Regions from separate parts of the Bariatricus sp. SGI.154 genome, predicted to be linked through region 1. Evidence: a T-box and tRNA genes for the amino acid it is inferred to sense, from the RefSeq annotation. Region 1 holds a T-box; the other holds one or more tRNA genes.
The links. A T-box is a leader RNA that pairs with one kind of tRNA and senses whether it is charged. The one in region 1 lies ahead of ACQRBN_RS14945 (valine--tRNA ligase), so its partner is inferred to be a tRNA-Val.
Positions count from the first base shown of each region.

Region 2: it has a tRNA-Val gene. The T-box ahead of ACQRBN_RS14945 (valine--tRNA ligase) is inferred to sense a tRNA for this amino acid. The anticodon was not compared.

Region 1 is NZ_JBNPMC010000042.1:5,284-23,875, reverse strand. It holds gene ACQRBN_RS14950 (LTA synthase family protein) at 1-1,379, opposite strand, end outside; gene ACQRBN_RS14945 (valine--tRNA ligase) at 1,433-4,090, opposite strand; T-box leader at 4,164-4,426, opposite strand; gene ACQRBN_RS14940 (AEC family transporter) at 4,512-5,456, opposite strand; gene ACQRBN_RS14935 (protein-ADP-ribose hydrolase) at 5,481-6,284, opposite strand; gene ACQRBN_RS14930 (DNA-deoxyinosine glycosylase) at 6,405-6,902, opposite strand; gene hydE ([FeFe] hydrogenase H-cluster radical SAM maturase HydE) at 7,238-8,305, shown strand; gene hydG ([FeFe] hydrogenase H-cluster radical SAM maturase HydG) at 8,355-9,776, shown strand; gene hydF ([FeFe] hydrogenase H-cluster maturation GTPase HydF) at 9,881-11,110, shown strand; gene ACQRBN_RS14910 (NAD-dependent protein deacylase) at 11,193-11,918, opposite strand; gene ACQRBN_RS14905 (HAD family hydrolase) at 11,972-12,628, opposite strand; gene ACQRBN_RS14900 (MarR family winged helix-turn-helix transcriptional regulator) at 12,650-13,108, opposite strand; gene ACQRBN_RS14895 (NAD(P)H-dependent flavin oxidoreductase) at 13,190-14,257, opposite strand; gene ACQRBN_RS14890 (acetyl-CoA carboxylase carboxyltransferase subunit alpha) at 14,268-16,040, opposite strand; gene ACQRBN_RS14885 (acetyl-CoA carboxylase biotin carboxylase subunit) at 16,055-17,398, opposite strand; gene fabZ (3-hydroxyacyl-ACP dehydratase FabZ) at 17,408-17,836, opposite strand; gene accB (acetyl-CoA carboxylase biotin carboxyl carrier protein) at 17,932-18,435, opposite strand; gene fabF (beta-ketoacyl-ACP synthase II) at 18,514-18,592, opposite strand, start outside.
Region 2 is NZ_JBNPMC010000017.1:1,124-16,101, forward strand. It holds gene ACQRBN_RS09215 (TIGR01906 family membrane protein) at 50-781, shown strand; gene ACQRBN_RS09220 (phosphoribosylformylglycinamidine synthase) at 953-4,720, shown strand; gene gdhA (NADP-specific glutamate dehydrogenase) at 5,005-6,339, shown strand; gene ACQRBN_RS09230 (glycosyltransferase) at 6,423-7,727, opposite strand; tRNA gene ACQRBN_RS09235 (tRNA-Val) at 7,946-8,018, shown strand; tRNA gene ACQRBN_RS09240 (tRNA-Met) at 8,051-8,124, shown strand; gene ACQRBN_RS09245 (hypothetical protein) at 8,308-8,670, shown strand; gene ispF (2-C-methyl-D-erythritol 2,4-cyclodiphosphate synthase) at 8,674-9,228, shown strand; gene ACQRBN_RS09255 (GNAT family N-acetyltransferase) at 9,374-10,381, shown strand; gene ACQRBN_RS09260 (DedA family protein) at 11,219-11,728, shown strand; gene ACQRBN_RS09265 (glycosyltransferase) at 11,746-13,017, shown strand; gene ACQRBN_RS09270 (DUF374 domain-containing protein) at 12,965-13,366, shown strand; gene ACQRBN_RS09275 (response regulator transcription factor) at 13,399-14,052, shown strand; gene ACQRBN_RS09280 (sensor histidine kinase) at 14,024-14,978, shown strand, end outside.

The DNA of each region.
Region 1 (18,592 bases):
CCCTGTACACTGATCGTAAATACAAAATCCTGCTGCTCCGTGGTATCCATAGCATCCATAATATGCTGAATCAAAATATCATCCTTCGCCCATCCATTCTCCGTCAACTGAAGAATATTCATGAACTCTTTGCTTGTATAACTGTCAAATCCAGTATTGTTAAATACTCTTGCACGGCTGTAGAAATTACCGCCGTTATTATGAAGTGCGTGTGTTCCATATCCCAATGAACTAAGCGCTGTCGCCGCACTTTCACAGACCTGATTCTTTAACACCGTCTTATACGGATATTCTCCCGGTCCAAAGTAACGAAGATTCATACCCGTCAGCACCTCGAACTCTGTATTCGCCGTACCCGCTCCTACAGACGGCACCTTAAAATACCCGGAAGAATATTGTTCATACATCGCATGGAGATTCGGGCACGCATCCCCCGATGTAGTAAAGAACTCCGCCTCATCCACATCAAAATACGACTCTAACTGTACGAAGATGATGTTCGGCAGTTCTTCCTCAGAACGCCCTGTCTCATTCTTCGCCATCTCGCCATTGTTGGTAATCTCAGCAATTGTCTCCTTACTGTAGGTATTCGGTTCCGTAATTCCGGTGTTGAATACACTCGCCATAAAACAATACGGCAATCCATAATCTTCATATGCAAAAGCGATATTTCCAAAATAAGTGGATACGACTCTCTTTTCAACCGCCATATCCGAGACGAAACCATACAGCACAGCACAGATACCGATTCCGATCAAAGCCCACACACGGCGCACCTTGCCGGCATACTGTCCGCCACGCCTCCACATGGAGACTACCCAGATAATGACGGCTGCGATTCCAACACCCACAATAATCAGTTCAAAGCCATTAAAATAATTCGTAATCAGCGAAAGTCCTTCCTTTGCCGCCTTAAAGTCCTGTGCATTGAAAGGCGTCACACGCTTCATAAGCATATATCCATTGGCAACTCCAAGCGCCATCCACAAGACACTAATAATAATGCGGACAAATATCCTCCGTTTGAACAGATACACCACCGAAAACGTAATGAAGATCATAAACGCATTGTACAGGAACACCACTGGTGTCCCTGTCATATAATCCCACGCTTCAATTGCGGAATGCCTTGAGATTGCTTCAATCGCGAAGTTAATGATACATGCCAGAAGCGCATGGAACACCAGCGAGAACCGGTTCATGAACTGATATACCGGTTTCATCTTTCTGGCAAATGCGCTGTTACGGCGTTCTTCTATGATTCTCGCACGGCGCTCTCTCCTCGCCTTCCAATACGCTTTCACATCTTCTTTCTTCAGATTCTTCAGTTTGTGAACTGCCCCTTTCACATCAGGCTTCTTTACATGAATTTTCTTCATAATATCCCCTTACGCTGATCTGCTTATGACTGATTGATCTGTAACTACTATATTTATGCCTGCTTAGATTTCAGACCTTCCAACCGCTCCTGTACCTGAGCCATCATCTGTTTGTATGTCTCAAGTTTATCGCGCTCTTCCTGTACCTTTGCTGCAGGAGCCTTGCTTACGAACTTCTCATTGTTCAACATTCCATTCGCACGCGCGATCTCTTTTGCAAGACGGTTCTCTTCCTTGGTCAGACGCTCGATCTCCTGCTCAAAGTCTATCAACTCTTCCAACGGAACGTATACGGTTGCATCCGGTACAACGATGGATACTGCATCATCAGCAATTCCCGTCTTATCATTCTGGATCACGAATTCATTCGCTGCTGCCATCATCTTCGCAGAATCACTTAAGAATGCAAGCCCTGTACACAACTTCCGGTCTTCACATACGACATATACCGTTGCTTTTCTGGAGTTCGGTACATTCATCTCTGCTCGTACATTACGAACGCCACGGATGATTTCTTTATAATGCTCTACGATATTCTCTGCAACCGGGAAGTTCCACTTCTCATCATATGCCGGCCACTGGGACATCATCAGAGAATCCTCTTCCGGTACCAGTTTGCTGTAGATCTCTTCCGTTACAAATGGCATATATGGATGCAGCAGTTTCAAAGACTTCTTAAGTACTTCTCTTAATGTCCACAGCGCATCGTTAGCACTTGCAGCATCCTCATCTGCATGATAGATACGGTATTTTGCAAGTTCGATATACCAGTCGCAGAACTCATCCCACAAGAAATCATAGATCTTGGATAATGCAATACCAAGTTCGAACTTATCCATGTTCTCGGTTACATCTTTTACTACGCTATTACATTTGGATAAGATCCATCTGTCGCTTGGACGCGCTTCAAGATCTACAGGCTCTGTCAGTTCTTTATCTCCAAGGTTCATAAGGATGAAACGTGATGCATTCCATACCTTGTTGGCAAAATTACGGCTTGCTTCTACTCTTTCATTATAGAAACGCATATCATTACCTGGCGCATTACCGGTAATCAGCGTCATACGAAGCGCATCTGCACCATACTGGTCGATAATCTCCAGCGGATCAATACCATTTCCAAGTGACTTACTCATCTTACGTCCCAGAGAATCTCTTACAAGTCCGTGGATGAATACGGTATGGAACGGAGATTTTCCGGTATGTGCATATCCTGAGAATACCATACGGATTACCCAGAAGAAGATAATATCATATCCGGTTACCAGTACATCGGTCGGGTAGAAATAATCCAGATCTTCCGTCTTCTCTGGCCAGCCAAGCGTTGAGAATGGCCATAATGCAGAAGAGAACCAGGTATCCAGCGTATCCTCATCCTGTGTGAAATGTGTACATCCGCACTTCGGACATTTCTCCGGCATGCCTCTTGATACTACAACCTCGCCACACTCATCACAATAATATGCCGGGATTCTGTGTCCCCACCAGATCTGTCTGGAGATACACCAGTCACGGATATTCTCAAGCCAGTGCAGGTAGATCTTGTCGAATCTCTCAGGTACGAACTTCAGATCTCCATTCTTTACTGCCTCGATTGCCGGTTTCGCCAACTCTTCCATTCTTACGAACCACTGCTGTTTTACTAATGGCTCTACGGTTGTGTGGCATCTGTCATGAGTTCCTACATTATGAGAATGTGGAACTACTTTTACAAGATATCCCTGCTCTTCCAGATCTTTTACCATAATCTTTCTTGCTTCGTAACGCTCAAGACCAGCATATTTGCCGCCATTTGCATTGATCGTTGCATCATCATTCATGATGTTGATCTCTGGCAGGTTATGACGCTTTCCAACTTCGAAGTCGTTCGGGTCATGTGCAGGCGTGATCTTAACCGCGCCGGTTCCGAACTCTTTGTCTACATAGTAGTCTGCAACAATCGGAATCTCCCGGTTTACTAATGGCAGAATCGCCTTCTTGCCTACGATATCTTTATATCTCTCATCATCCGGATGTACAGCAATTGCCGTATCACCAAGCATCGTCTCCGGACGTGTAGTTGCAATCTCAAGATAATCATCCGTTCCTACGATTGGATACTTGATATGCCAGAAATGTCCTTCCTGTTCCTCATGCTCAACCTCTGCATCAGACAGAGAAGTCTTACATACCGGACACCAGTTGATGATTCTGGAGCCTCTGTAGATATATCCTTCTTCGTATAACTTGATAAATACTTCTTCTACTGCCTTAGAGCATCCTTCGTCCATCGTGAAACGCTCTCTGTCCCAGTCACAAGATACGCCTAACTTCTTAAGCTGTCCTTCGATCGTTCCTGCGTATTCTTCCTTCCACTGCCAAGTTCTCTCTAAGAACTTCTCACGACCTAATTCTTTCTTATCAATGCCCTCTTCCTTTAACTGATTGGTTACTTTCACCTCTGTGGAGATGGCAGCGTGGTCTGTTCCAGGCACCCACAGTGCGTTATAGCCCTGCATTCTCTTATAACGGATCAGGATATCCTGCAATGTATTATCTAATGCGTGACCCATGTGCAGCTTACCGGTAATATTCGGCGGCGGCATAACGGTTGTAAATGGTTTTCTGCTTCTGTCAACTTCGGCGTGGAAATACTTGTTCTCACACCATTTCTCATACAGTTTTGATTCAATCTCTTTTGGATTGTAGGTTGTCTCCAAGTTCTGGCTCATAGTTTTCCTCCTCATCGCAAATCACACTTTTTTCACATTTGAGGGTATAAAAAAGCACCCTCTACACTGTTCTGTAAAGGGCGAGTATATCGCGGTACCACCTTTATTCTATATATAGAAGCAATCTCTACATATCTCATCATATTCTTTAACGGGAACGACTCCGGGACAACCTAGCCTTATCACAAGTCACATCTACATATATGTAACTTAAGGTTCAGCCATCCAGCTCCGAAGCTACCTTCCGCATCTCGATTCTTAAGCGCCTTTCAGCCGGTGGGCCGCTCTCTCTGTCAGAATGAACTTATGCGTACTCCTCTTCTTCAATGCCTTTGTTTTTTGAACTATTGAATATAATAGCCATCGGGAGGGGATTTGTCAAGGTAAATGAATGGAATTTCAGAAACTCTTAAGAGTCTCTTTAGATGAATCCCATAGACTTCAAAATATACAGCCACCCTGTCAACGTAAACGCACTGAACAAAGTAGTCAGCATCACAACATTTGATGACAGTATGCCCTCATGTCCCATATTCTTCGCCATCACAAAGCAGCTTACCGTAGTTGCTGAACCAAGCATCACCAGAATCGCTACCAATTCCTCCTCTCGGAAGCCGAATCGCACCGCAATTGGAAGAAAGATGGCACAGAAGCCCACCAGTTTAATGAATGCCGCTGCTACAGAAGGTTTTACTTTGGCAAATGCCTTCTTAATATCGAATGTCGCTCCCATCGCCATCAGCCCCATCGGTGTTGCTACTCCTCCGATGCTGGACACGGTCTTCGCCACAATCGGCGGCATCGGAATCTTAAGCGCTGACCAGATAAGACCTGTCGCAATTCCTATTATAATAGGGTTCGTCACGATTCCTTTCAGTGTCTTCTTGATTACCTTTTTATCCAGCCCGCTCTGTCCCGGCTTAAAAAGAGACAGCACAAGTACAGCCATGATATTGTAAAGCGGAACACTTCCAATGATCATAAGCGGAGCCATTCCCGCTGTTCCGTAGATATTCTGGATGAATGCAATTCCCAGAAGCGCTGCGCTGCTGCGGTAGGACGCCTGGATGAATTCTCCCTGAATTGATTTGTCCTTCCAAAAGAATGATAGAGCGGATGATATGGCAATGCTTATGATCGTTGCTCCAAAACAGAACAGCACAAACTTCATATTCCATACCTGACTGAAATCCACCGTCGCCAGGTCACTAAACACTAATACTGGCAAAGGAACAGTGAAGACGAATCTGTTCATCTTGGATGCGAATACATCGTCGATCCATCCAATTTTCCTGAAGAGAAGTCCCAGTATCATCATTAGGAAAACCGGGACTGTCGCATTGAGACTGAATATTAGATTCTCCATATATTGCAAACTCCCTTTCTTATCTTACCGGAATAATTTCTTATAGATATTAAAATCCTCTTCCTTGAATACATTGAACACAACCCGTTCAAGTGCCGATGAAGACAGATATCTGTCCACCGTCTCTACTGCTATCTGCGCCGCTAATTTCCCAGGAAAATGGAATTCCCCCGTAGATATACAGCAGAATGCAATCGACTTCAACCCCTTCTTCTCTGCCAATTTCATGCAGTTTAGGTAACATGACTTTAATTCTTCTTTCTGCTTCTCAGTGACTTCCATTCCTACAATCGGTCCTACCGTATGAAGAACATATCTAGCCGGAAGATTATAACCTCTGGTAATCTTCGCCTTTCCGGTTGGCTCTTCATGACCCTGCGCTTCCATCAATTCTGCACATTCATTGCGAAGTTGAATTCCTGCTGCCGAATGTATCGCATTGTCAATACATCCGTGGCACGGCACAAAACATCCCAGCAACTGACTGTTCGCCGCATTGACGATGGCATCCACAGAAAGCCTTGTAATATCTCCGCGCCAAAGAGAGATCTTATCCACATTTTTAATCGCCACACAAGGATAGATGGCACCGATTACCGGAAGGTCTTCCACACCTACAATTCCTTTTTCTGCCAATTCCTCCTTCAAAAGCGCATCCTGCATCTGCAGGAACTCCTCCGTGGCTCCTCCTGGGAAACGCACATTCATCAGACTTCTTAGGAGTCTTCGTTTCCCCTCATAATTCACCGGCTCCTGCAATGCGGCATAGCCGTAATCCTCATGCTTTAGATAATCTATGAGACTGCTTACTCTTTCTTCTCTTGTCATAGGTGATTCTCCTCTCGTATTTCACTTCACGTTCTATATCTGCCCACCGCATTGGCTGACATCTGTGACTCCGCTCGAATTCCAACGGATATTTATCATCACTATCAGCGTCCTCCGCCGCTATCCCAGATATCTGCGTATTACCTCATATGCAGTATACAGTTCCTCATAAGATACCCGGCAATTCGCAGGACTGGTAGAGGGCAGAGGAATTGCCTCGATTCCTGTACTTGGATAACAGTATTTCTTATATAATTGTGCTGCTTTGGTTCCGGTGGTAAATATCGCTTTTATATCTGCCTTAGAAAGAATCACATCCATATCATTGGGGATTGGATTGCGGATGCTGCTGTCATCTGCACCTTTAATCTCGCATCCGGCCAGAACGTCCCACACTGCGATCTTATTTCTAAGGGCAAATGCTATCTTCTCTTCTCTCGTCTCCGGCAATTCTTCGCCACACACATCAGATACCACTTTCCAGAAACGGTTGCGCGGATGCCCGTAGTAGAATCCAACTTCCCGCGATTTGGGAGACGGCATAGTTCCAAGCATGAGAATCCGGGAATTCTCATCAAAAATTGGAGCGAAATTATGTGTTACGTGTTCTGATTCCATATTTGTTTCCTCCGTAATTGCATTGGTAATATGCATTATAATATAGTATAGCATGACCTTCTGTTTCAAGCGAAATATATTTCGCAAATATTCTGCAATATTCTTTTGTGAAAACATAAACTTTCATTGTGCATGATTTTTCATTATGATATAATTTTCTTAACACGTACTAATCATGAAGGGCAACACCTGAGTGAGAAGGCGGACAGATTCGAAGATTATGAATGGGTAGGGGTGATTTCTACCCTTTTAGGACCTGACGCCATGAGCGTGAGGTCTTTTTTTGTGTCATGGAGACATATTCTTATTCTTTTAGAATCACGAAGGGGTGGTATATGATTAACAGCAATGAATCAAACGGATTAAAAGAACTGATCGATAAATTAAAAGAGGCGCGTTGTCTTTCTAAGGAAGAGTGGACCTGGCTGATTGCCGGGCGGACGCCGGAACTTTCGGAGTATCTGTTCGCATTGGCAAGAGAGGAACGACATCAGTACTACAGGCATGACGTCTATGTGCGGGGACTGATCGAATTCACCAATTATTGCCGCAACGATTGCCTCTATTGCGGCATCCGAAAAAGCAATCAGAATGCCAGCCGCTATCGACTTACAGAAGAAGAGATTCTTTCCTGCTGCCGTATGGGATATGAACTTGGATTTCGTACCTTCGTCCTGCAAGGGGGCGAGGATGCTTATTTTACAGATGATAAAATTGCTCATCTTGTACATTGCATCAAGGATCTGTATCCTGACTGTGCGGTTACTCTCTCTCTCGGAGAACGATCCTATGAAAGTTACAAGCGATTCTTCGATGCCGGAGCAGACCGTTATCTTCTAAGGCACGAGACTTACAATTCTGCGCATTATGCCAAACTGCATCCAGCTTCCTTAAGTGCCGCCAAAAGGCAGCAATGCCTCTGGAATCTGAAAGAAATCGGATATCAGGTGGGAACCGGCTTCATGGTGGGATCACCTTACCAGACACCGGAGAATCTTGCGGAAGATATGTTATTTATCCACGAATTGAATCCGCATATGGTGGGGATTGGACCATTTATCCCACACCACGACACACCATTTGCCGATAAAGCATCGGGGACTTTGGAGCTTACTTTGTTCATGCTGGGACTGATCCGGCTCATGCTTCCGAAAGTCCTGCTGCCTGCCACAACAGCACTGGGAACGATCCATCCAAATGGACGGGAGCAGGGAATTCTTGCCGGGGCGAATGTCGTCATGCCGAACCTGTCACCTACGGCGGTTCGCAAAGATTACTCACTGTATGACAATAAGATCTGCACCGGAGATGAGGCTGCGGAATGCCGAAACTGCCTTGAGCGCCGGATGGAATCCATTGGATACCAGGTGGTTACTGCCAGAGGAGATTCACTAAACGTCTAGAATATTTTAAATAATAATACATACAAAGGAAATATAAGGAGGAACTATTATGTATGATGTAAATTCAAAACATGCTGAGGACTTTATTAATCATGAGGAGATTCTGGAAACACTCGCTTATGCGGATGAGAATAAGAATAATCTGCCACTGATCGAATCCTTAATTGAAAAGGCTGCACTTCGCAAGGGATTGTCTCACCGTGAGGCTTCTGTGCTCCTTGCCTGTGAGGATGAAGAGATGAATCAGAAGATCTTCAAACTGGCAGAGCAGATCAAGAAAGATTTCTACGGAAACCGTATCGTGCTTTTCGCGCCATTATATCTGTCCAACTACTGTATTAATGGATGTACTTACTGTCCATATCACATGAAGAATAAACACATTGCCCGTAAGAAACTGAGTCAGGAAGAGATTAAGCGTGAGGTTATCGCACTTCAGGATATGGGACACAAACGTCTTGCTCTGGAGGCTGGCGAAGATCCGGTTCATAATACCATGGACTATTATCTGGATTCTATCAACACCATTTACAATATCAAGCATAAAAATGGCGCTATCCGCCGTGTCAATATTAATATTGCCGCTACAACTGTGGACAATTACCGTCTGTTAAAAGAAGCAGGAATCGGTACTTACATCCTGTTCCAGGAGACTTACCACAAAGAAAGTTACCTGCAGTTGCATCCAACAGGACCAAAGCATGACTATGATTACCATACAGAAGCAATGGATCGTGCAATGGAAGGCGGCGTAGATGATGTCGGTGTCGGCGTTCTCTTTGGTCTGGACAAATACCGTTATGAATTCGCAGGACTTCTGATGCACGCAGAACATCTGGAGGCTGCTTTCGGTGTTGGTCCGCATACCATCAGCGTACCACGGCTTCGTAATGCGGACGATATCGATGCAAGTTCATTTACCAACGGAATCGATGATGACACGTTTGCTAAGATCGTAGCCTGTATCCGAATCGCCGTACCTTATACCGGCATGATTATCTCTACCCGTGAGAGCCAGAAAGTTCGTGAGCGTGTACTGCATCTTGGCATCTCCCAGATCAGTGGAGGTTCCAGAACAAGCGTCGGCGGATACTGCGAGCCGGAACCGGAAGATGAGAAATCCGAACAGTTCGACGTTATCGACAATCGTACTCTGGACGAAGTAGTACATTGGCTGATGGAGATGGATTATATTCCAAGTTTCTGTACCGCATGTTACCGCGAAGGCAGAACAGGCGACAGATTCATGTCCCTGTGCAAGAGCGGCCAGATCCAGAACTGCTGCCATCCGAATGCACTGATGACATTGGAAGAGTACCTGATGGATTATGCGTCACCTGCTACGAAGGCACTTGGCGATAAACTGATCGATAAAGAAGTGCTGAACGTGCCGAATGAAAAGGCACGGGCAGTTGTGCTGGAGAATCTGAAGTTGATCCGCGAGAATAACCGGAGGGATTTCCGATTCTAAACCAATTGGGGACGGGGGTTTTTTCAATTTCCCCCGTCCCCAATTGAATTTGCCCTGTCCCTTTTTGAAATTACCCTGTCCCTTTTTGACTAAGGAGGTCTAATATGAGTTTAAACAATACCCCATCTGCTGAACGTGTACACATTGGAATCTTCGGAAAACGTAACGCTGGAAAGTCCAGTGTCATTAATGCCCTGACCGGGCAGAGCCTTGCAATCGTATCGGACGTGAAAGGAACTACCACCGATCCGGTACTAAAGGCTATGGAACTTCTTCCACTTGGTCCGGTTGTTATGATTGACACCCCCGGACTTGACGATGAAGGTGATCTTGGCGCGCTGCGTATTCAAAAAGCCTATCAAATACTGAATAAAACGGATATTGCGCTTCTGGTTGTAGACGGCATCGTAGGCATGACAAAGGAAGATCATGCCATCCTGAATCGCATTAAAGCAAAGTCCATTCCCTATGTAATCGTTATGAATAAGGCTGATCTGGCTGACAAAAACATGGATTCCGCCCTATGCAGCAACACCGGCAGTAGTTCCGAAAGCCTCTCAACAGACAACATCATATGGGTCAGCGCTACCGATCATACAAATATCCATGAACTAAAAGAATTCATTGCCACCCTCGTCCCGACTGAGGATACGAGGCTTCGAATCGTGGGTGATTTGATTCAGCCGTCTGATTTCGTAGTCCTGGTCATCCCAATTGACAAAGCCGCACCAAAAGGACGACTGATTCTTCCACAGCAGCAAACTATCCGTGATATTCTGGAAGCAGGCGCAATCTCTGTTGTCACACGCAACACAGAATTAAAAGCAACCCTGGCATCTATTGGAAAGAAGCCCTCACTTGTTATTACCGACAGCCAGGCTTTTGAACAGGTGGCGGCTGATGTTCCGCAAGATATCGCCCTTACCTCGTTCTCGATTCTATTTGCAAGATATAAAGGGAATCTAAAATCTGTGGTAAATGGAGCGAAAGCCCTGGATTCTCTGGAAGATGGCGATACCATACTGATATCCGAAGGCTGCACCCATCATCGTCAATGTGAAGATATCGGCACAGTAAAACTGCCAAACTGGATTCGGAAACATACTGGTAAATCATTGAATTTTGAATTTACCAGTGGTACGGAGTTCCCTATGGATCTTAAGAAATATAAGTTAATTATACACTGTGGCGGCTGTACGCTGAATGAACGCGAGATGAAATACCGACTGAAGTGCGCTGAGGATGCAGGAGTGCCGATGACCAATTACGGCACTGCCATCGCTTATATGAAAGGAATATTAGAACGCAGCATCGAGATATTCCCCTCATTGTAAAAAGGGGACACCCCTAATTGAAAAAGGGACACCCCAAAATTAATTTGGGACGGGGGAAATTGAAAAAACCCCCGTCCCCTCCTTATACTGTAATCTGCTCCATTACCTGTCCGATTGGTGCCGCGATAGTAAGTTCTGCTCCAACTTCTCTGGCTGCCTGACTCTTATTAATCACCACCAGATGTTTCCCCCGGAAGTAATCAATGAATCCTGCCGCCGGATATACTACCAGCGAAGTTCCTCCGATAATCAGTGTATCCGCCTCACTAATTGCCCGAATGCTTCTCTCGATGATGGAGGAATCCAATCCTTCCTCATACAATACCACATCCGGCTTAATCGTTCCGCCGCAGGAACATCTTGGAATTCCTTGTGAATTCTTAACATAAGCTGCGTCGTAGAACTCATGGCATCTCTGGCAGTAATTACGGTGAATGCTGCCATGCAGTTCTAATACATTCTTACTTCCTGCTGCCTGATGAAGCCCATCAATGTTCTGGGTAATCACAGCGGACAACTTTCCTGCCGCTTCTAACTCAGCCAGTTTCAGATGTGCCGGATTCGGTCTAGCATCTAAGAACATCATCTTCTCTTTATAGAATTCATAAAATGCTTCTGTATTCCGCACAAAGAAACTATGGCTTACAATCTGTTCCGGGGAATACTTATACTTCTGCTGATACAGACCATCTGCACTTCGAAAATCCGGGATATTACTCTCGGTGGACACTCCTGCCCCGCCAAAGAATACGATATTGCTGCTGTCATCAATGATACTCTGTAACTTTTTTACTTCCTCTCCATACATGGCATTCCCTCCTTATCTGTCAGAAGCCTCACACTCCTGACAAGCCATTTCTGCTAAGAATTCATCTTTTTTATCCACTCAATCACGTCAAGCAGACTCTCCATCTCTGCCGTAATCCCTTCTTTTACCTTCTCCGGCACGATCACCACATCCGGAATATGAATAATATAACCTCCGGATGCCTTTCCCGCCTTCACGCCTGCAACACTGTCTTCCAGCACCAGGCACTCCTCAATTGGGATCTGCATCTCTTCCGCCGCTTTCAGGAATATATCCGGGTGAGGCTTGCTCCTCTTTACCATATCTCCGTAGGCAAATGTATCAAAATACTCATAGACTCCTGCTTTCCTTAGCATCGTATTCGCCAGATTACGCTCCGTAGATGTTGCTACCGCCATACGGATTCCATGCTCTTTCAGGTAATCCAGCAATTCGATAAGTCCTTTCTTAATTGGGACACCTTTTTCTTCTATATATTTGTAATGCAGTTTGACCTTCAGATCTCTGCAATACTCATATGCAAACCTCGCACCATAATGCCCCAGGAATGCCTCGCGGATCGCTTCCCCATTCTTACCGCGAAAACTATTCAGGAATTCCTCCGGAATATCCTCTCCTACTCCATACCCAGCCTGTTTCCAGAAAACGGAGGCAAGCCTCTCTGTGTCAAACATCAAGCCGTCCATATCAAATATCACGCCTTTTACCATAGTTATGACTCCTTTTCCTCACTATACCTTGTCGCTTGTCGCGCTATATCCGGTAAAGAACTCTGATAATGCATCTAAAGTCTTCACCAATACCGGTATCTCTGTCTCGTCCAGCTTATCCAGTATCGCCTGTGTCATCTGCCTGTGATAATCTTCGTGATGCTTATAGGCTTTGATCCCCTTCGTAGTCAATTTCACATATACCACTCTGCGGTCTTCTTCGCTTCTGCGGCGCTCGACATACTTCTTATTCACCAGGCTGTTCATAGCCGTCGTAAGGGAGCCGACTGTAATATTTAATTTTTTGGCAATCGAAGACATATTCCTTCCGTCACCTAATCCTACTGCTTCGATCACATGCATATCATTATTCGTGAGATCCTTGAACTCCTCCGTAATAATGGCTTTCTCTTCCAGTTCCCAGATCTCATTGATCAGGTTCACCAGAATATTATTGATTGTTATATATGCATCTTCCATTGCATGTTTCCCCTTCGTCTGGCTGCTCTCCTATGACTGCTATTATCTTGCTGTCCTCATCCAGATATCCTCTGATATCTATTATACCCTCTCTGGTATCAGAGAATCAATAACTTCTTTCACCGTTTCCAGATGATCTGCTTTATATGCATAGGCTCCGCAAAATAGCAGCGCCTCATCAACTTCGCCCTTCGCCGCATGAATCAGCGCATCGGTGATACAATAGGGAATTTCTTTCGGATTACACTTTTGAAGGCATCGGTGGCAAGGGCTGTGCGGTATCTGTTCACCATTCATGACCCTTTTCATAAACGGATTCAGAATTGCACGCCCTGGCATCCCTACCGGGCTTTTCACAATCACGATGTCGTCTTCATGTGCCCGAAGGTAAGCCTCCTTGTAACGGATATCCGCATCACATTCTTCGGTCGTCACGAATCTGGTTGCCACCTGTATCGCATCTACTCCCAGGGAAAATGCGTGCCTTGCCTGTGTCTGATTCTCAATTCCACCCGCAAGTGCTACGGGGATCTTGCACAGATAAAGTTCTTCGTACTTTCTAACTGTACCTAGAATTCTTCTAACTTCCTGATCATACACTTCCTGATTGTATGTCTGTAACTGCTCTTGTGTAAAACCAAGATGTCCTCCGGCATTCGGTCCTTCGATAACGAGCAGATCCGGCATTCTGTGATATTTTTTATCCCAGTACTTTAATATGACTCTCGCAGATTTATCCGTAGAGACAATCGGCGCAAGTTTTACCTCTGCCCCCTCTGCAATCTTCGGCAATTCCATCGGAAGCCCTGCACCCGATATGATAATATCCGCTCCAGCATCAATCGCCGCACGTACATACTCCTCATAGTCCCGCATTGCTACCATGATATTGAACCCGATGATTCCATCCAGCGCAATGGCTCTCGCTTTCAGATATTCTTTTTTTATGGCTCTTAGATTCGCCTGCTTCGTATTCCTATCAAAATCAGGCTCTAAGAAACCAATCTGGGCGGCAGAGATGATCCCTATGCCGCCCTCTTTTGCAACTGCGCCCGCAAGACTGCCAAGGCTGATTCCGATACCCATTCCGCCTTGTATGACCGGAATTGCTGCTTCCATGTTGCCCATTTTTAATGGTTTTACATTCATATATATTCTCCTACATCTTACGGAATCTGTCATATCTGTGTTCCAAACGTTCTTCCACAGACATCCGCCCGTAATGAATCAAAAATCTTTCCATTTCATTTTCCAAAGCATAGGTTACTTCCTTCAGATTCTGCACCGTATAATGGGACGGCTCCGGAAATACCTTCTCCACAATCCCCATATGCTTAAGGTCGCTTGCGGTCAGTTTCATTACACTTGCCGCTTCCCTGGCTCTTGTGCTGTCTTTCCAGAGAATACTGGCAAAACCTTCCGGCGACAAGATAGAATAGATGGAATTCTCAAGCATCCATACTTCATCCGCTGTCGCCATTGCAAGAGCACCGCCGCTGCCACCTTCCCCGATAACAATGGACAGCACCGGAACCTTTAGTCCCGACATCTCATAGATATTTCTGGCAATGGCTTCGCCCTGTCCCCGCTCCTCTGCTTCTAATCCACAGAACGCTCCCGGCGTATCCACCAGACATATGACCGGTCGGTTGTATTTCTCAGCCTGCTTCATCAGCCTTAATGCTTTGCGGTAGCCGTCAGGCGATGGCATGCCGAAGTTCCTCTCGATATTCTCCTTGGTATTCGTTCCTTTTGCCTGTGCAATCACTGTTACCGGCATACTATGGAATCTAGCGACACCGCCGATAATCGCTTTATCATCTGCAAAACATCTGTCCCCGTGGAATTCTATGAAATCTGTAAATAGCGTTCGGATGTAATCACTGCCTACCGGACGGTCATTCATCCTTGATAACTGCACGCGGTCCCAGGCTTCGGCTAATCTGTTGTGAACTCCGGGCTCTTTGCTGCCTGCGGACTCAGATTGGACTTCCGTTTTTTCTGAATCTTCTGATGTTCGGATTGCTTCTTCGATTGCTTCTTCGATTGCTTCTTCGATTGCTTCTCTGTCAGCCTTCTCATGCAGCAGCAGAATCTGAGATAATGTCTCTTTTAACTGCGGACGTTCTACAATTCCATCAAGGAATCCATGTTCCAGAAGGAATTCTGAACGTTGGAAACCTTTCGGCAGTTTCTGACCGATGGTCTGTTCAATAACCCTTGGTCCTGCGAATCCAATCAGTGCTTTCGGCTCTGCCAGAATCACGTCTCCAAGCATTGCAAAACTCGCCGTCACTCCTCCTGTAGTCGGGTCAGTCAGAACACTGATATAGAGAAGCCCTGCATCACTATGGCGTTTTAAAGCTGCAGAGGTCTTCGCCATCTGCATAAGAGATACGATTCCTTCCTGCATCCTTGCACCGCCGGAACAGGCGAATATGATAACCGGGAGTTTCTCTTTGGTTGCCCGTTCAACGGCTCTTGTGATCTTCTCGCCTACCACTTCGCCCATGCTTGCCATCAGGAAACGACCGTCACATACGCCTAAGACCACTTCTGTCCCATCGATACATGCCTTTCCGGTAATGACCGCCTCTTCCAGTCCTGTCTTCTCCCGAAGTGTCTGCAGTTTCTCTTCATATCCTTTATATTCCAGCGGATTGATAGTCGCAAGCCCTTGATCCCACTCTTCAAACGTACCTTCATCCGCTACCATCTCAACACGACGGTATGCATGTACGCGGAAATATCCTCCGCATTTCGGGCAGATATAGTAGTTGTTTTTTACCTCTTCCGTAATGATCGCTCCACCGCATTTGTTACATTTGCGAAGAAGACCTTCCGGTACTTCCGGCTTAGAAGGACTTATGGATATATAGCCTTTTCTTCCAGAAGCAAGTCTGGTCTTTTTAAACATGTTATCTAATTTCATAGAACTTCACCTTTCTAATGCGCATCGTGTTCTGCAATAAATTCTATATCGATATTTCCGGCAATATAGTCAGGATGATTCAATATCTCATATTGATAGTCCACGTTGGTATCGATTCCCTCGATAATCACTTCTCCCAGCGCACTTTGCATCTTGTGGATTGCCTCGTCCCGATTCTTCGCCCACACAATCATCTTCGCTATCATAGAGTCATAATATGGCGGTATCGTGTAACCGCTGTAGATTGCCGAGTCAATCCGGATTCCCTTGCCGCCCGGCAGATACATATCGGTAATCGTTCCCGGAGACGGACGGAATCCCTTTTCCGGGTTCTCCGCATTGATCCGGCATTCGATTGCATGACCGGTCAGATGCACGTCTTTCTGTGTATAAGAAAGTTTTCTGCCAGACGCGATACGAATCTGCTCCTTAATTAAGTCTATCCCAGTTACCCATTCTGTAACCGGATGCTCTACCTGAATTCGGGTATTCATTTCCATAAAATAAAAGTTCCCACTTTTCTCCAGAAGGAATTCTATGGTTCCGGCATTCTCATACCTGGCTGCTTTGGCTGCTTTTACCGCCGCTTCTCCCATGCGGGCGCGCAATTCATCTGACAGCGCAATGGATGGGGACTCTTCAATCATCTTCTGATGATTTCTCTGGATCGAGCAGTCACGTTCCCCCAGATGGATGACATTTCCATAATGGTCCGCCAGAATCTGGAACTCAATATGCCTTGGGCGTTGTACGAAATGCTCGATATACATGGTATTGTCACCGAATGCCATCTGCGTCTCTTTCTGTGCTGTCTGAAAACTCTGCTCGAATTCCTCCGGCATATTGGCAACACGCATCCCTTTGCCTCCGCCGCCAAGGGCAGCTTTCACGATAACAGGATAACCGATCTCTTCTGCGATAGCGGCTCCCGTCTTCGCATCATAGATAGGTTCGGTACTTCCCGGAATTACCGGAACGCCTGCAGTTATCATGGTATTCCTTGCCTCCTGCTTATTGCCAAGGCTTGCGATTACCTGAGAGGGCGGTCCGATAAATGTAATGTTACACTGCTCACACAGTTCTGCGAATCTGCTATTCTCTGACAGGAACCCGAATCCCGGATGAATGGCATCAGCGCCGGTCACAACTGTGGCACTGATGATACGATCCATACTCAGATAACTTTCACTGGAGGCAGCAGGACCGATACAGACAGCCTCATCTGCTAATTTGGTATGCAGGGCTTCTTTATCCGCCTCAGAATATACTGCAACTGTCTCAATTCCCATCTCTCTGCAGGCACGAATGATACGCACCGCGATCTCGCCCCGGTTCGCGATTAATACTTTCTTAATCATGCAAATCACCTATCCAATCATAAATGTTAATTCTGCACTGACAACCGTTTTACCGTCCACGCTGGCAATTGCTTCTCCAACACCCACCGGACCTTTTTGTTTTACAATCTTCGTTTCCAGACGAACCTTGTCCCCCGGTACAATCTTGCCTTTGAATTTGCACTTATTAATGCCGCCGAAATAGGCAATCTTGCCTCTATTCTCTTCCATGCTTAAGATGGCAACTGCGCCCACCTGCGCCAATGCCTCCACCGTTAATACTCCCGGCATTACCGGCTCCTGCGGAAAATGACCTGCGAAGAACTCTTCACGGTAGGATACACACTTGTATCCTATGGCATATTGACCTGGTTCGTAGTCTTCAATGTAGTCAATAAGCAAGAAAGGATGGCGGTGGGGGATGATTTCTTTGATCTGGCTAATATCTAAACGTCTCATAATTTTCTCCTTTTGGGGACGTAGTAAAATGCACTTTTACTACGTCCCAAACTAACAAATATGGTGTACCCAATTGACATATGACCTGTACCCAACTAACGAATCCGAAAGAGTGGCTGACCATATTCTACAGCCTGACCATTCTCTGCCAGAATCTCTGATACGATTCCATCGTATTCGCTCTCAATCTCGTTCATAAGTTTCATGGCTTCGATAATCGCCAGTGTCTGTCCTTTCTTCACCGTATCGCCAACGGATACGAAGGGAGCGGCATCTTCGGATGGTGCTGCGTAGAAGGTTCCTACCAGCGGAGATTCCACTGTCTTGCCGTCTGCTTTCTGCTCTTCCATCTTCGCATCTGCGGCAGGTGTATTCGTTATACCCACATTATCGCCCTGAATTGCAGTCACGCCAGCGACTGTACTTTCCAATGATCCTACTCCCGCAGCAGCTGACATCTGCACTGGCGCGGACACAACCTGAACTTGATCTTTTTTCTTCGTCAGGTGAAGTTTCATTCCATTTTCTTCGTATTTTAATCCGGTCAGTTCGGATGCTGATACGGTTTCTATTAATTTCACAAGATTCTCTAATTCCATGATCGTTCCTCCCTGCAGCATCATCTGCATCATACTGCATTAAAGTATTATTTGCATTGTACTAAGCGACACCGCACATTAACCCTCATACTTCTTCAACAATAATGTTGCGTTATGTCCGCCGAATCCAAGAGAATTGGTCAGAACGTATCTGACA
Region 2 (14,978 bases), on a different contig from region 1:
ATGGGAGAGTTGCGTTATGAAAGAAGTGGAAATAAAGGCAATGGATCATATGTTGAGTAAGAAAAAAAGACAGGGGATTGGCGTAAGGATTATAGCGGCGGTGGCGATGTTGATGGTTATAATTTCAATGTTGATCAGTAGTTTTCAATTGGTGATCTATGGGGACTCGGAGTATGGGTTTTATGAGAGGGAGTATGAGAAATATACGGTTACGGAAGCGCTTGGCATGAAGATGGAAGATGTGATGCGGGTGACAGAATATATGATGGATTATCTGATTGGAAAAGAGGATGAATTGTCGATTGTGACAACTGTTGAGGGGGAGGAGCAGGATTTTTTTAATGAGCAGGACAGGCTGCATATGGCAGATGTGCGGAATCTGTTTTTGGGGGGATTGAAACTGAGAACGGTGTGTCTGGTGGCTGCGGTTGTGTTGATTCTGATATTGATCGTTACGAAGGCAGATTGGAAGTATCTGATTCCGAGGGCGTATTCTGTGGCAGTGGGTGTGTTCTTGGGAATCATTGTTTTGCTAGCGATTGCGTTTTCGATTGATTTTACAAGGTGTTTTACGATATTTCATCGGATCTTTTTTACTAATGATCTGTGGCTTTTTGATCCGGATACGGATTATATGATCCGGATGCTGCCGGAAGGATTCTTCTCGGATATGGTTATTAGAATTGGACTGACATTTGTCGTGATGTTGATTCTGCTGTGGTGTGTATTTCGGGTATGGAGAAGAATATCACATGAAAATGAGGGAAAGCATGAGGTATGACATGCTGGAGATTATAATGAAATACCGTTTGAAACGCAGATAGTTAAGGTTTATACAAGACTAATAAGAACAGATTATAAAATGGTTAAGATATATTAATTTTAATAATAAAAAAATATATGTTACAATGAAACTAGAAAATCGTAGAATTCATGTATTGGAGGATGATTTATGAGTGATGTAAGACGAGTGTATGTGGAAAAGAAGCCAGGATTCGCCGTACAGGCAGATGACCTGAGACATGAGGTGAGAAGTTATCTTGGCATCAAAGATGTAGCGAATGTACGTGTGTTGATTCGTTACGATGTGGAGAATATCTCTGATGATACATTTGAGAAGGCATGCAATGGAATCTTCTCAGAGCCACCGGTGGATACGCTGTATAAAGAAGAATTTCCTGTTACGCAAGGGTGCAGGGTATTTTCGGTAGAGTTTTTGCCGGGACAGTTTGACCAGCGTGCCGATTCTGCCGTACAGTGTGTACAGTTTATTAAGGAAGATGAGCAGCCGGTCATCAAGACAGCGACAACCTATGTGATTGAGGGGACAGATGGAGTCATCTCTGGCGAAGAGTTTGAAGCAATTAAGGCACATTGCATCAACCCGGTAGATTCCAGAGAGACAGGAATGGAGAAGCCGGAGACTTTGGTGACCCAGTTTGAGGAGCCGGCAGATGTGATTATCTTTGAGGGATTCAAGGATATGGCAGAGGATAAGTTAAAAGAATTGTATGATTCCCTGGGACTTGCTATGACATTCAAGGATTTCCTTCATATTCAGAATTATTTTAAGGGAGAAGAAGACAGAGATCCTTCCATGACAGAGATCCGTGTACTGGATACTTACTGGTCCGATCATTGCCGTCATACGACATTCTCGACAGAACTTACGGATGTAACATTCGGTGAGGGTGACTATAAGGCTCCGATTGAGGAGACCTATAAGCAGTATTTGGCTGACCACAGTGAGATATTCAAAGGTAGAGAGGACAAGTTCGTATGCCTGATGGATCTGGCGCTTATGGCAATGCGTAAACTGAAAAAAGAAGGAAAATTAAACGATCAGGAAGAATCTGACGAGATCAATGCCTGCAGTATCGTTGTTCCGATTAAAGTAGATGGTGTAGAAGAAGAGTGGCTTGTGAACTTCAAGAACGAGACACATAACCACCCGACAGAAATCGAGCCTTTCGGTGGCGCGGCTACCTGCCTTGGTGGTGCGATCCGTGATCCGTTGTCAGGACGTACCTATGTATATCAGGCAATGCGTGTAACTGGCGCGGCAGATCCGACCGTATCTGTAAAAGATACCATGAAGGGTAAACTGCCGCAGAAGAAACTGGTTCGCGAAGCGGCTCATGGGTATAGTTCTTATGGTAACCAGATTGGTCTTGCAACTGGAGCGGTAAAAGAGATCTATCACCCGAATTATGTGGCAAAACGTATGGAGATTGGAGCAGTCTTAGGTGCAGCGCCAAGACGCGCAGTGATCCGTGAGACTTCTGATCCTGGCGATATCATTATCCTGCTTGGCGGACGTACCGGACGTGACGGCTGCGGCGGTGCAACCGGATCTTCCAAGGTACATACCGAGGAGTCTATCGAGACTTGCGGCGCAGAGGTACAGAAAGGTAATCCGCCGACAGAGCGTAAGATTCAGCGTTTGTTCAGAAGAGAAGAAGTTAGTAAATTAATCAAGAAGTGTAACGATTTTGGTGCTGGTGGTGTATCCGTTGCAATCGGAGAACTGGCAGATGGTCTGAGAGTAGATCTTGATAAGGTTCCGAAGAAATACGCTGGTCTTGATGGTACAGAGATTGCAATCTCTGAGTCTCAGGAGCGTATGGCTGTTGTTGTAGATCCAAAAGATGTGGATGAGTTCATGGGCTATGCACAGGAAGAGAACCTGGAAGTAACCTGTGTTGCGGTAGTAACAGAAGAGCCAAGACTGGTGCTGTCCTGGAGAGGCAAGGAGATTGTGAACTTATCCCGTGCGTTCCTGGATACTAACGGAGCGCATCAGGAGACAACGGTTGCAGTTGATATTCCGAATCGCAAAGACAGTATTCTCGGAAGAGAAGAAGTTAGAGATGTAAAAGAAAAATGGATAGAGACTCTGAAAGACTTGAATGTATGCTCTCAGAAAGGTCTGGTAGAGATGTTTGACGGATCTATCGGAGCGGCATCCGTATTCATGCCTCATGGCGGAAAATACCAGATGACAGAGACACAGGCGATGGTGGCAAAACTTCCGGTGCTTACAGGAGATTGTGATACCGTAACTATGATGAGTTATGGTTTTGATCCATATCTGTCTACATGGAGCCCATATCATGGAGCAATCTATGCGGTGACAGAGTCTGTGGCAAAGATTGTGGCAGCAGGTGGAGATCACAGCAAGATCCGATTCACGTTTCAGGAATATTTCCGTCGTATGACAGAAGATCCGCACAGATGGAGCCAGCCATTTGCAGCACTTTTAGGTGCTTATAATGCCCAACTTGGATTTGGACTGCCATCCATTGGAGGAAAGGACAGTATGTCCGGAACCTTCGAGGATATTGACGTTCCGCCGACACTGGTGTCATTTGCTGTAGATGTAGCTGCAGAAAAAGATATTATCACACCGGAATTGAAAGCGGCTGGTAATAAATTAGTATGGCTTCGTATCGAGACAGATGAATATGATATCCCGGTATACGAGAAAGTGATGGAGCAGTATGCAAAGTTCACAGAAGATATTCACAGTGGCAAGATCGTATCTGCATATGCCCTTGACAGACATGGTATCATATCTGCGGTCAGCAAGATGGCATTCGGTAACAGAATGGGTGTGAAGATTGAGCACAATGTAGATGAAAGAGATCTGTTCGCACCGGCATTTGGCGATATCATTGCGGAAGTTCCGGCAGACAAGGTGGGTGAACTTAACATTACTTATACTGTGATCGGTGAAGTAACAGAAGAGCCAGTACTTGCTTACAAAGATGTTGTGATCGCGCTTTCTGATGCAGAAGCAGTATGGAAGGGAACATTAGAGAAGGTATTCCCAACGAATTCCGGCGCAGCAGGGCAGGATGAAAAGGTAGAGACAGGACTCTATGAGACATCGAATATCTATATCTGTAACCATAAGATTGCACAGCCTACCGTATTCATCCCAGTATTCCCGGGAACCAACTGCGAGTACGACAGTGCCAGGGCATTCGAGAGAGCAGGTGCGAAGACGATTACAAGAGTATTCAAGAATATGAGTGCTGCTGATATTATTGATTCGGTAAATGTATTCGAAGAAGCCATAGACCAGTCACAGATTATCATGTTCCCAGGCGGATTCAGTGCAGGTGATGAGCCGGATGGATCTGCAAAATTCTTCGCAACAGCATTCCAGAATGCGAAGATGAAAGAAGCAGTAGAAAAACTTCTGAACGAGCGTGACGGACTGGTACTTGGTGTATGTAATGGTTTCCAGGCGCTTGTAAAACTGGGACTGGTTCCAAATGGACAGATTACCGGTCAGGATGCGGATGCACCGACACTGACTTATAACACCATCGGACGCCATATCTCCAAGATGGTGTACACGAAGGTGGTAACCAACAAGTCTCCATGGCTTCAAAAAGCGGAACTTGGCGGCGTATACACGAACCCGGCATCTCACGGCGAAGGACGTTTCGTAGCCAATAAAGAGTGGCTTGAGAAATTATTTGCTAATGGACAGGTTGCAACCCAGTACTGTGATCCGGAAGGCAATATCACCATGGATGAAGAGTGGAATGTCAACGGTTCTTACTGTGCAATTGAAGGTATCACAAGCCCGGACGGACGAGTATTCGGTAAGATGGCACACTCTGAGAGACGTGCACGTTCTGTGGCTATGAATATCTATGGAGAGCAGGATCTGAAGATCTTCGAGTCAGGAGTAGAGTACTTTAAGTAAAAAATGAAATTTGGATGGCACTCTGTTTCATCAATAATTTAAAAAAGATGAAGAAAATAGATGAAAAACTGATATAAATGAAAGAACGAAAGGTAAAAATTGCATAAAATGCAAAAAAATCTAAAAAAATCCTTGTGTTCTATAGAGAAATCCTTTACAATGTTAAAGGACAAAAGCGTCGAGAGCGAGTAGGCTTTGTCTACTCGCTTTTTTGTATAAGGCAATTGGGATGTTTTGTATAGAGGCGCACTTTGAAGGAAATTGCATTTAGGAGGTAGAAAGGTATGTCATATGTTGAGGAAGTCCTGGAAAAAGTAGTGGCAAAGAACCCTGCTGAGCCAGAATTCCACCAGGCAGTAAAAGAAGTATTGGAGTCATTGAGAGTGGTAGTAGAGGCGAATGAAGAAAAATTCAGAAAAGACGCCCTGCTTGAGAGACTGGTAGAACCAGAGAGACAGTTCAAGTTCCGCGTTCCGTGGGTAGATGATAAGGGACAGGTTCAGGTAAACACAGGTTATCGTGTACAGTTTAACAGTGCAATCGGACCATACAAGGGGGGCTTACGTCTTCATCCATCCGTTAACCTTGGAATCATCAAGTTCCTTGGATTCGAGCAGATCTTCAAGAACTCCCTGACAGGTCTTCCGATCGGTGGAGGTAAAGGTGGTTCTGACTTTGACCCGAAGGGCAAATCAGACAGAGAAGTGATGGCATTCTGCCAGAGTTTCATGACAGAACTTTGCAAATATATCGGTGCTGATACAGACGTTCCGGCAGGTGATATCGGAACAGGCGCAAGAGAGATCGGATACATGTTCGGTCAGTATAAGAGAATCAGAGGCGTATACGAAGGCGTGCTGACAGGTAAGGGATTAAGTTACGGCGGATCTCTGGCAAGAACTGAGGCTACAGGTTATGGTCTTCTGTACTTAACAGAGGAGATGCTGAAGATCAACGGACAGGAACTCGCAGGTAAGACAGTTGCAGTATCCGGTTCTGGTAATGTTGCAATCTACGCAACACAGAAAGCACAGCAGTTGGGTGCTAAAGTCGTAACAGTCAGCGATTCTAATGGCTGGGTATATGATCCGGAAGGAATCGATGTAGAAGCATTGAAAGAAATCAAAGAAGTTAACCGTGCAAGACTGACAGAGTACAAGAAATACCGTCCGAATTCTGAGTATCATGAAGGACGCGGCGTATGGTCTATCAAGGTAGATATCGCTCTTCCATGTGCGACCCAGAACGAACTTCACTTAGAAGATGCTAAGATGTTAGTAGAGAATGGATGTATCGCAGTTGCAGAAGGTGCAAACATGCCTACTACATTAGAAGCAACAGAGTACTTACAGGAGCATGGCGTATTATTCGCACCAGGAAAAGCAGCGAACGCAGGTGGTGTTGCTACATCTGCACTTGAGATGTCCCAGAACAGTGAGCGTTTGAGCTGGACATTCGAAGAGGTAGATGCGAAACTTAAGAACATCATGATCAATATCTGCCATAATATGGCTGATGCTGCAGAGCGTTATGGTGCAGCAGGCAACTACGTTGTAGGTGCTAACATCGCAGGATTTGAGAAGGTTGTAGACGCTATGACCGCTCAGGGAATCGTGTAGGAGATTGATTCGATAAGATTCAGATATAATGATTCGACGTATGATGTCGCAGACAGGCGTTTTTCGCCAGTCTGCGACATTGTTTATAACTGCTTTTGAATATTCTGTTTGATCTTTTCAGTAAAATATGCATATTGGATTAGTTCATCTTCTGTAAATCCAGCAAAACGCACCTGATCATATTGGCTCTGTGCAGCATCGATTTCTTCCAGGATCGGTGCAGAAGCAGGCAGGAACAGAATGTTAAACTGTTTCGTGCTTCGATGGTTTTCTATTTTTAGAAATCCCTTGGCAGAAAGTCTTTGAAGGCGAAGAGACAGGCTTTGGGAAGACATATTGGTAAAATCAGCGAGTTCCCGGCGGTTGCTGCTATGGTGAGGCTGGTTCAGATACAGAAGCAATCGTGTCTCGTCCAGAGTCAGGTCGTTCTTGATGGCAATAGGTTCCAAGTAGTAATCCAGAAGCTTGCGATTACGGTAGTCATCCATGAGGAAGCCTTCTTCAACTATGGCTTCTGTGGATACCAGGCTACGTTCTTCGCCTAATTTCTTAGAACCGGGTAGAATCGAAGGTGGTACGGCACCGTCATTGGCAGCGTCCACCAGGAAGCGATAGACCTGAAGTCGGTTCTTCTCATAATCATCTTCGTCCAGTACATGTTTATAGAAATTATTATAATATTCAAATACCATGAGTTTCATCTTAATGGTCTTGGTGATGCTCATGCCCTGACTGGCGAGGGAACCCTTGGTCTTCACATAATAATAGATTGGTACCTGCAATGCATAGAATACGTCTGCATGGCGGATATATTCCAGGTTAAACATAAAGTCTTCGCACCAGCTGATGTCAGAATCCATGCGAAGATGATGCTGTTCGATGATCTCTCTGCGAAATAATTTGTTCCAAAGTACACCGTAATAGAAGTCGGCAGGATTCTCAATCATGTGTGAAGCGAATTCTTCCCGCGTCATAACACAGTCATCTTCGATATCACCCTTATGAGAAACGCGTTCTCCAACTACCCGGTAGAAATCAGATATGACCAGATCGCAGTGAAAACGTTCGGCGGCTTGTACCAGAAGCCCGGTAGCATTGGGAGTGATCCAGTCATCACTGTCCAGGAATTGTAGGTAGGTTCCACGTGCCCGGTCTAACGCAAGATTGCGGGAATCAGATACACCGGTATTTTCTTTGTGTATGACATGGACGCGGGAGTCTTCGGCAGCATATTTATCACAGATACTACCGGAAGCGTCTTTGCTACCATCGTTGACAAGCAGAAGTTCAAAATCTGTATAATCCTGATTGAGGATACTATCAATACAACGCGAAATGGTATCTTCTGCATTGTATACGGGTACGATAATACTAACGGTTGGGTTCATTATAATCGACACTCCTTATTCAAGAATTTCTTATTGAGATATTTTACACTATTTGGATAAAAAAGTTTAGTCCTTTTGAACGAATTGCAGGAATTACTTGGAAAATATATGTAAATGGAAAATGGAAAAAAATAAAAAAATTGTAAAAAGGTGTTGACAAGTAGTGAATTATAATTGTATAATAGCGAAGCAGGTTCGAGATAGGAACTTGAAAAAACGGGATCATAGCTCAGCTGGGAGAGCACCTGCCTTACAAGCAGGGGGTCATAGGTTCGAGCCCTATTGGTCCCATTACAACAGAAGATGTTGTAATAATAGAATATGGCGGGATAGCTCAGTTGGCTAGAGCACACGGTTCATACCCGTGGTGTCGCTGGTTCAAATCCAGTTCCCGCTACTGCAAAAAGTCTGTATTTACAGGCTTTTTTGTTTTCTAAAAATAGTCTATATACAAAAAATTGGAAATCATATATAATACAAATCATGTAAAGAAAATATGGATGGAAACAAGAATATCATCTGAGAAAATATAGAGAAAGAAGAAAAAGAGCAATGAAAGAACAAGGAGGAATTCAGTTTCATGAGAAAAGGACAGTTAATGATGAGAATCGTTGCAGGCGGATATCTGGCATATATTGGCTTTGATGTTGCCCGTGATGTGATTGCCAAGCGGCCGGATAATTATGTAATCTATCTGATTATTAGTATTATCTTTATGGTAGTGGGAGGCATATGGTGCGTTCAGGCATTGAAAAAATATGTGAAACATGATTATGTGGATATATGGCGGGATGACAAAGAGGAGGATTTGCAGAAAAATTCGGCCAAACCAAGTGTGGCAGAAGCAATTACGGAGGAACAGGAAGAAGAGAAAGTAATAGAAACAACGAAAATAGAAGATACTATAAGTTCAGGACAAGAGATTTCAGGAAAAGAGGAGTAGGCGATGCGTGTAGGAATGGGCTATGATGTTCATAAGTTGGTAGAAGATAGAGATTTGATTCTTGGCGGAGTTAAGATTCCCTATGAGAAAGGGCTTCTTGGACACTCAGATGCAGATGTATTGCTGCATGCGATCATGGATGCACTTCTTGGGGCAGCAGCACTTGGAGATATTGGAAAGCATTTTCCCGATACAGACCCTCAGTATAAAGGAGCCTCCAGTATCAAGTTATTGGAGCATGTGGGGAAATTAATCGAAGAGGAACTGTACGTGATTGGCAATATTGATGCCACTATTATTGCACAGCACCCGAAGATGGCACCACATATCGAGCAGATGCGCCGGAATATTGCTGAGGCATTACACATTGAAGTAAGCCAGGTGAATGTTAAGGCAACTACAGAAGAAGGTCTTGGATTTACGGGAAGTGGAGAAGGAATCTCATCTCAGGCAATTGCAAGCCTGGATACCATAGCGAATTACAGTTATGCAGTAGGTCCTGAAGAGGGAAGATGCGCTGGTTGTAGTGGCTGTCCTCATGCGCAGGAAACAGAGTAAGGTGGCATAGCGATAAGAAACAGTATGTGAGTAAGAGAATGAGTAGAAGCCCCTGAGCAGGGGCTTTTCTCTATAATGAATTGCAGGCAATGGGTAAAAGGAAATAAATAGTAATAAGTAGTAATAAATAGAGAGGAAGAGTTGTATGAAAGTCAGAAAATTGGAAGTGCAGGAGAACGCAGACAGCAGACCGCTGTATGAGGAGGTTTTTCACGAGGATAGTCAGAACTTCGTAGACTATTACTATACGGAAAAAACGAAGGATAATCAGATCTATGTGGTAGAAGAGGATGGTAAAATCCGCTCTATGCTTCATCTGAATCCATATCATATGTATGTCAATGGCAGTGAAAAAGATGTCAATTATATCGTAGCCGTTGCGACGCAGAAGGAATATAGAAAAAGAGGATACATGGCAGCACTTCTAAAGGAATCCCTTCGGGATATGTATAAGTCGGGTGAAGCGTTTACCTTCCTGATGCCGGCATCGGAGAGCATCTATCTTCCGTTTGATTTCCGAACCGTATACGAGCAGGACAAAAGATATTACAAAGAAGAGGAAAGAGAGGAAACGGAGAAGTCCAAAGTGACTATTCAGAATGCGACTGCAGAGGACTGCAGAGAACTGGCAGAGTTCGCGAATGCATATCTGGCAGAGCATAAGCAGATATTCGCAATTCGTGATGAAGCATATTATCAGAGAGTGCTTCTTGAGTACGCAAGTGATGGCAGCAGTCTCAAAATCTATCGAAAAGACGGCAAAATTGTAGACTGCCGAGGATGGTTTCCGCAGGAGGACATGGAAAAACCTAAGATTATGATAAGGATCGTAGATGCTCGCAGAATGCTGATGGCACTTTCTTTGCGTTCTTTCATGGGGACATGTTTCCGTATAACAGACCCGATTATTGAGGAGAACAATAGATGTGTCGTGATCACAGGTACGGAATTCTCCGGTGTTATGCTCATGGAAGGAAAGCCTGAGAACAGCGAAGGCACTATCACGGCAGCAGCACTTGCAAGCCTGGTATTCGGAGCAAAGACGGTGGAGGAAGTCTGCCTGGAAGACGGCGTGGAGATGTCAGAGAGGATGAAGGGGGAGATGGAGAAGATCGTTCCACTGTCACAGATCTACTTGAATGAAGTTGTGTAGGAAGTAGTAACTGGAGAATTTAATGAAGAAAATAGATTCTTGGAAAGTGTACGGTAAAGCAGAAGAAGATGGCTGGCTCTGAGACCGGGCGTTTCGTTAACAAGGTGTAAGCGTAAGAATCCCCGTAGATTGGCAACCGAGTACACGCACTCCGAAATCTTGATGATTTCGCAGTTCGAGTACTCTTTCGTCTTTGACGTGAAGTCAAAGCCTCATGCCAATCTACGGGGATTCTTATGCTAACGCCTTGTAACACTTACTTAACGCCCTCAGAGCCAGCCATCTTCTTCTGCTTCACCTGACATCTCCATAATCTCAAGCCTTTCTCCATTGGGAGGATTCCTGGCGAAGGATGCGCGTGGAACTGTGTTGACGAGGAGCAACTACCATTTCCAGCCAATACCGTTCCCCCTTGCACCCCGCCAGGAATCCCCACAGTTCATGAAGAGTCATATAGAAGAATGTCAGGCAGAGAGGGGCAGTATGGGCGTTCGTATCCGTAGAAGAGCCGTACAAGCCGTTGGTGAAAAAGAGGTCTGAAATTAGGAGGGCTTCTGTACTACCAGTACAGAAGTCCAGACTATCGTGGGCGGAAAATCATCAAGATTTTGCGTCCGCTATAGTCGATGCCTAATTTCAGACCTCTTTTGAACCTACGGATTGTAGGCGATTGGAGTCGGATGCGAACGCCCATACTGCCCCTCTCTGACGTACACTCCACATATACTCTTCATGAATAAAATTCCCATCTTTAGAATATCTTTAGATTTTCATCCCCTCTCTCTTAAGATTTCTGCTTTATGCTTATACTATCAGAAAGCAAAGGAGGAGTTCTATATGACAGTTCAGGCACTTACCCAATATTTTACCCAATATGGAGCCATATTTGTCTTTCTAATAGTTTTACTTGAATATATGAATCTTCCTGGATTCCCCGCTGGTGTGATCATGCCGCTTGCGGGTATCTGGGCAGCCAGAGGTGAGATTAGTTTCCAGCTGGTGCTGGCACTTTCAGTAGCGGCTGGGTTGACGGGCAGCTGGATCTTATATTTTCTTGGAAGGCTGGGTGGAGAAGCATTTTTAAGATTCTATATTCGGAAGTTTCCAAAACACAAGGAATTGATTGAGAAGAATGTGGATACACTGCGAAGAAAAGGCGCTATCGGAGTTTTTATTGCGAAACTGGTACCAATGGTGAGGACGCTGATCTCTATACCGGCAGGTATGATTTCGATGGAATTCGGTAGATATACCGTAAGTTCTGCGCTTGGAGTGTTCGTGTGGAATCTGGTATTTGTCGGGGCAGGATATTTCCTGGGGGATACCGTATGGAGCCTTTTTGCTTAAGAAAGAGGGGGAAAGACATGAAGATTGCAATGATGACTAATAATTATAAACCCTTTGTAGGAGGAGTCCCAATCTCGGTGGAGCGATTGTCAGAGGGGCTAAGGAGAAGAGGACATGAGGTGTGCATCTTTGCGCCGGAGTATGATGAAGCGGAAACTGAGTTGTGGGAGCATGATGTGGTCCGTTATCGCTCTTATGAAAAGAGGCTGAAAAATGGAATGGTGGTACCGAATATATTCGATCCAAGGATTCGGGAGGAGTTCGAATGGCAGGATTTTGACCTGATTCATGTACACCAGCCTATGCTGATTGGCAATGTGGCAATGCATCTTAGCCGGAAATACAAGATTCCGCTCGTCTATACTTACCATACGAGATACGAAGAATATCTCCATTATCTTGTGAAGTCCTCCAAGAAAAATGATCAGGAGGTCACACATCGATATTGGGAGCAGGGCAAGAAACTTCTTCCACATTATATGGCGGCTTACATGAAGCAATGTGACCTGATATTTGCACCCTCCACAGGGATGCAAGATTACCTGGAAGAACAGAAGATACAGGTGCCAGTGAAGGTGTTGCCGACGGGGATTGCAGATAATGCATATGAAGAGGATACAAAACGTTCCGGCGAGATAAGAAGCCGTTATCTGCGGGGGAGAAGAAGCCTTCTCTGTACGGTATCGCGGCTGGATAAAGAGAAGAACCTGTATTTTATGCTTAGATGTATACGGAAACTAAAGGACCGTTTGGGAAATGATTTCTGCATGATGCTGATTGGAGATGGCGCTGAGCGTCAAGGGCTGGAATGCTATGCGAAGGAATTAGGGATTGCAGATGCTGTGGTATTTGCCGGGCAGGTTCCGAATCAGGAAGTAAAGGATTATCTGTTCGCAAGCGATGTATTTTTGTTCACCTCCAAGTCCGAGACGCAGGGAATCGTGCTGGCGGAGGCTATGGCAGCGCGACTTCCGGTGGTGGCGGTATCGGCTTGCGGAGTGAATGATATCGTAAGAGACGGAGAGAATGGATACCTTGCCAGAGAGGCGGAGGAAGAATTCGCGACTCGGGTAGAAAGTATGCTTCGGAATGCAGAGGAGATGGAACGCCTTAGGAGTGGTGCTGCAAAGACGGCAGGAGATTACAGGATGGACAGTATTGCGTTTCAGGCAGAGAGATGCTATCGGATGGCATTAGAAAGAGAATGGAGGAATGAGGCTTATGGAGAGGAAACATATGAAAAGAAGCATGTTGTGTCATCTTTTCTACGGCTATTTAAGGCTTCTTGAGAAGACGGTGAAGATTGAGTGGCAGCAGCCGAAGGCTTTCTCGTGCCATAATATTGTTGGATTCTGGCATGAGGATAGTTATGCCATGAATCTGGTACTTCGATATATTGCGAGACAGAATGCGGATGTATCGGTATTGGTGACCGCGGATGAGCGGGGAGAATACATCCAGTATCTTTTGGAAAAATGTGGGGGAAAGGCGGTCAGGATCGGCTATGGCTTCTGCAATGCAGGAACTTTAAAGGAACTCCTGGCGTCCATGAAAGAGCGAAAAAGGAGTATTGCGATTGCCATGGATGGTCCGCTGGGACCAAGACATATTCCGAAGAAACTGACGTTCATGTATTAGTTGTGGAAGATGATAAGGAGATCCGCGAAGGTGTGGAGATATATTTGAGAAGCCAGGGATACGAAGTGTATCAGGCGGCAGACGGTGTGGAGGGACTTGAGATCATAGGCAGAGAAGAAATCCATCTGGCAATTGTGGATGTGATGATGCCAAGGATGGATGGTATCCAGATGACCATAAAGTTAAGGGAGAAATATGATTTCCCGGTGATCTTCCTGTCTGCGAAGTCAGACGAAGTGGATAAGATCATGGGGCTTAACATGGGGGCGGACGATTACGTGACGAAACCATTTACCCCGATGGAACTTCTGGCAAGGGTGAATTCACAGATGCGGCGTTACCGTAAGTTTATGGAGAAACTGGGCGGCAAAGAGAAGGCGGAGAATGTGCATACGATTGGCGGCCTGGAACTGAATGAGGATGCCGTGGAGGTGACGGTGGACGGCGAGCCGGTGAAGATGACGCCGACGGAATATAAGATACTGCTCCTGCTTATGAAGAATCCGGGAAGAGTGTTTTCTGCGGATGAGATCTATGAATGGGTGTGGAATGAACGGGCTGTGAACACGGATACCATTATGGTGCATGTGAGAAATATCCGTGAGAAGATAGAGATTAATCCAAAAGAACCAAAATATTTGAAGGTGGTGTGGGGCGTTGGGTATAAAATTGAAAAGCAAGCGTAAGTCAGCAATCTTATTGATGATCGTGACGATACTGGTGCCGGTATTTTTCATAATGAATGAGTATCGGGGCTGGTATCAGGACAGTTCGAAGATGCTGGAGAATCTGAATCGTTCGGCATATACTTCACAGGAATTCTTGAAGAATTTTATTGATGCGGGATATATTCTGTATAATACGGAAGGCGCCAGAGAAGAGGTGCCGGACAATGTAAAAGAGATTCTAAATAATAATTTTAGTGAGGAGATGGAGCGGTTTGAAAGTCTGTATCCATTTCTGGATTACCGGGTAGAGAACGAGGATGGAAAGGTTGTCGCGAAGAGCACAGCCAACTCGGAGCGGACGGTGACAGAGAATAATCTGTCGGATTTTGCGTTGGGGATTGTTGTTGAGTATGATGAGAATGGCAATCCGGATGCAAGGATTGAACAGAGTCTGTATAAGGCGGATCAAAGCGTTGAACTTCGTAAGATTATCAACGAGTACGACGATCAGCAATGGGAGCGTGAGATCTATAACGAAGGAGAAGAGACGTGGGAGACTTATGCGGCGGAGATTCCTAAGAACAGAACTTACATCTATGCTATGACGGATGAGAATCTTCAGATGTATATGGATAACGATTATTATATGGGATATCATGTGCCGGATGCGGCAGGGAATATTGTGATTCTTCTGTTGCTGGCTGTGGCGGCGGCAGCATTTGTCTATCCGATGATACCTTCATGGAGTATTGGAAGGGAGAAGGTATTCCGGGCACCGTTTGAAATTGTGATTGGTGTACTCGGAACGGCAATGGTGCTGCTATTCAACAACTTTGGGTGGATGTTGGAAAGGCGGGACGGCATGGCAGACATGTTTGATTTCTGTGTGTGGGTGATTATATTCTCGGTAGTTTATTGGGCGGCGACATGTGTAAGGGATGTAT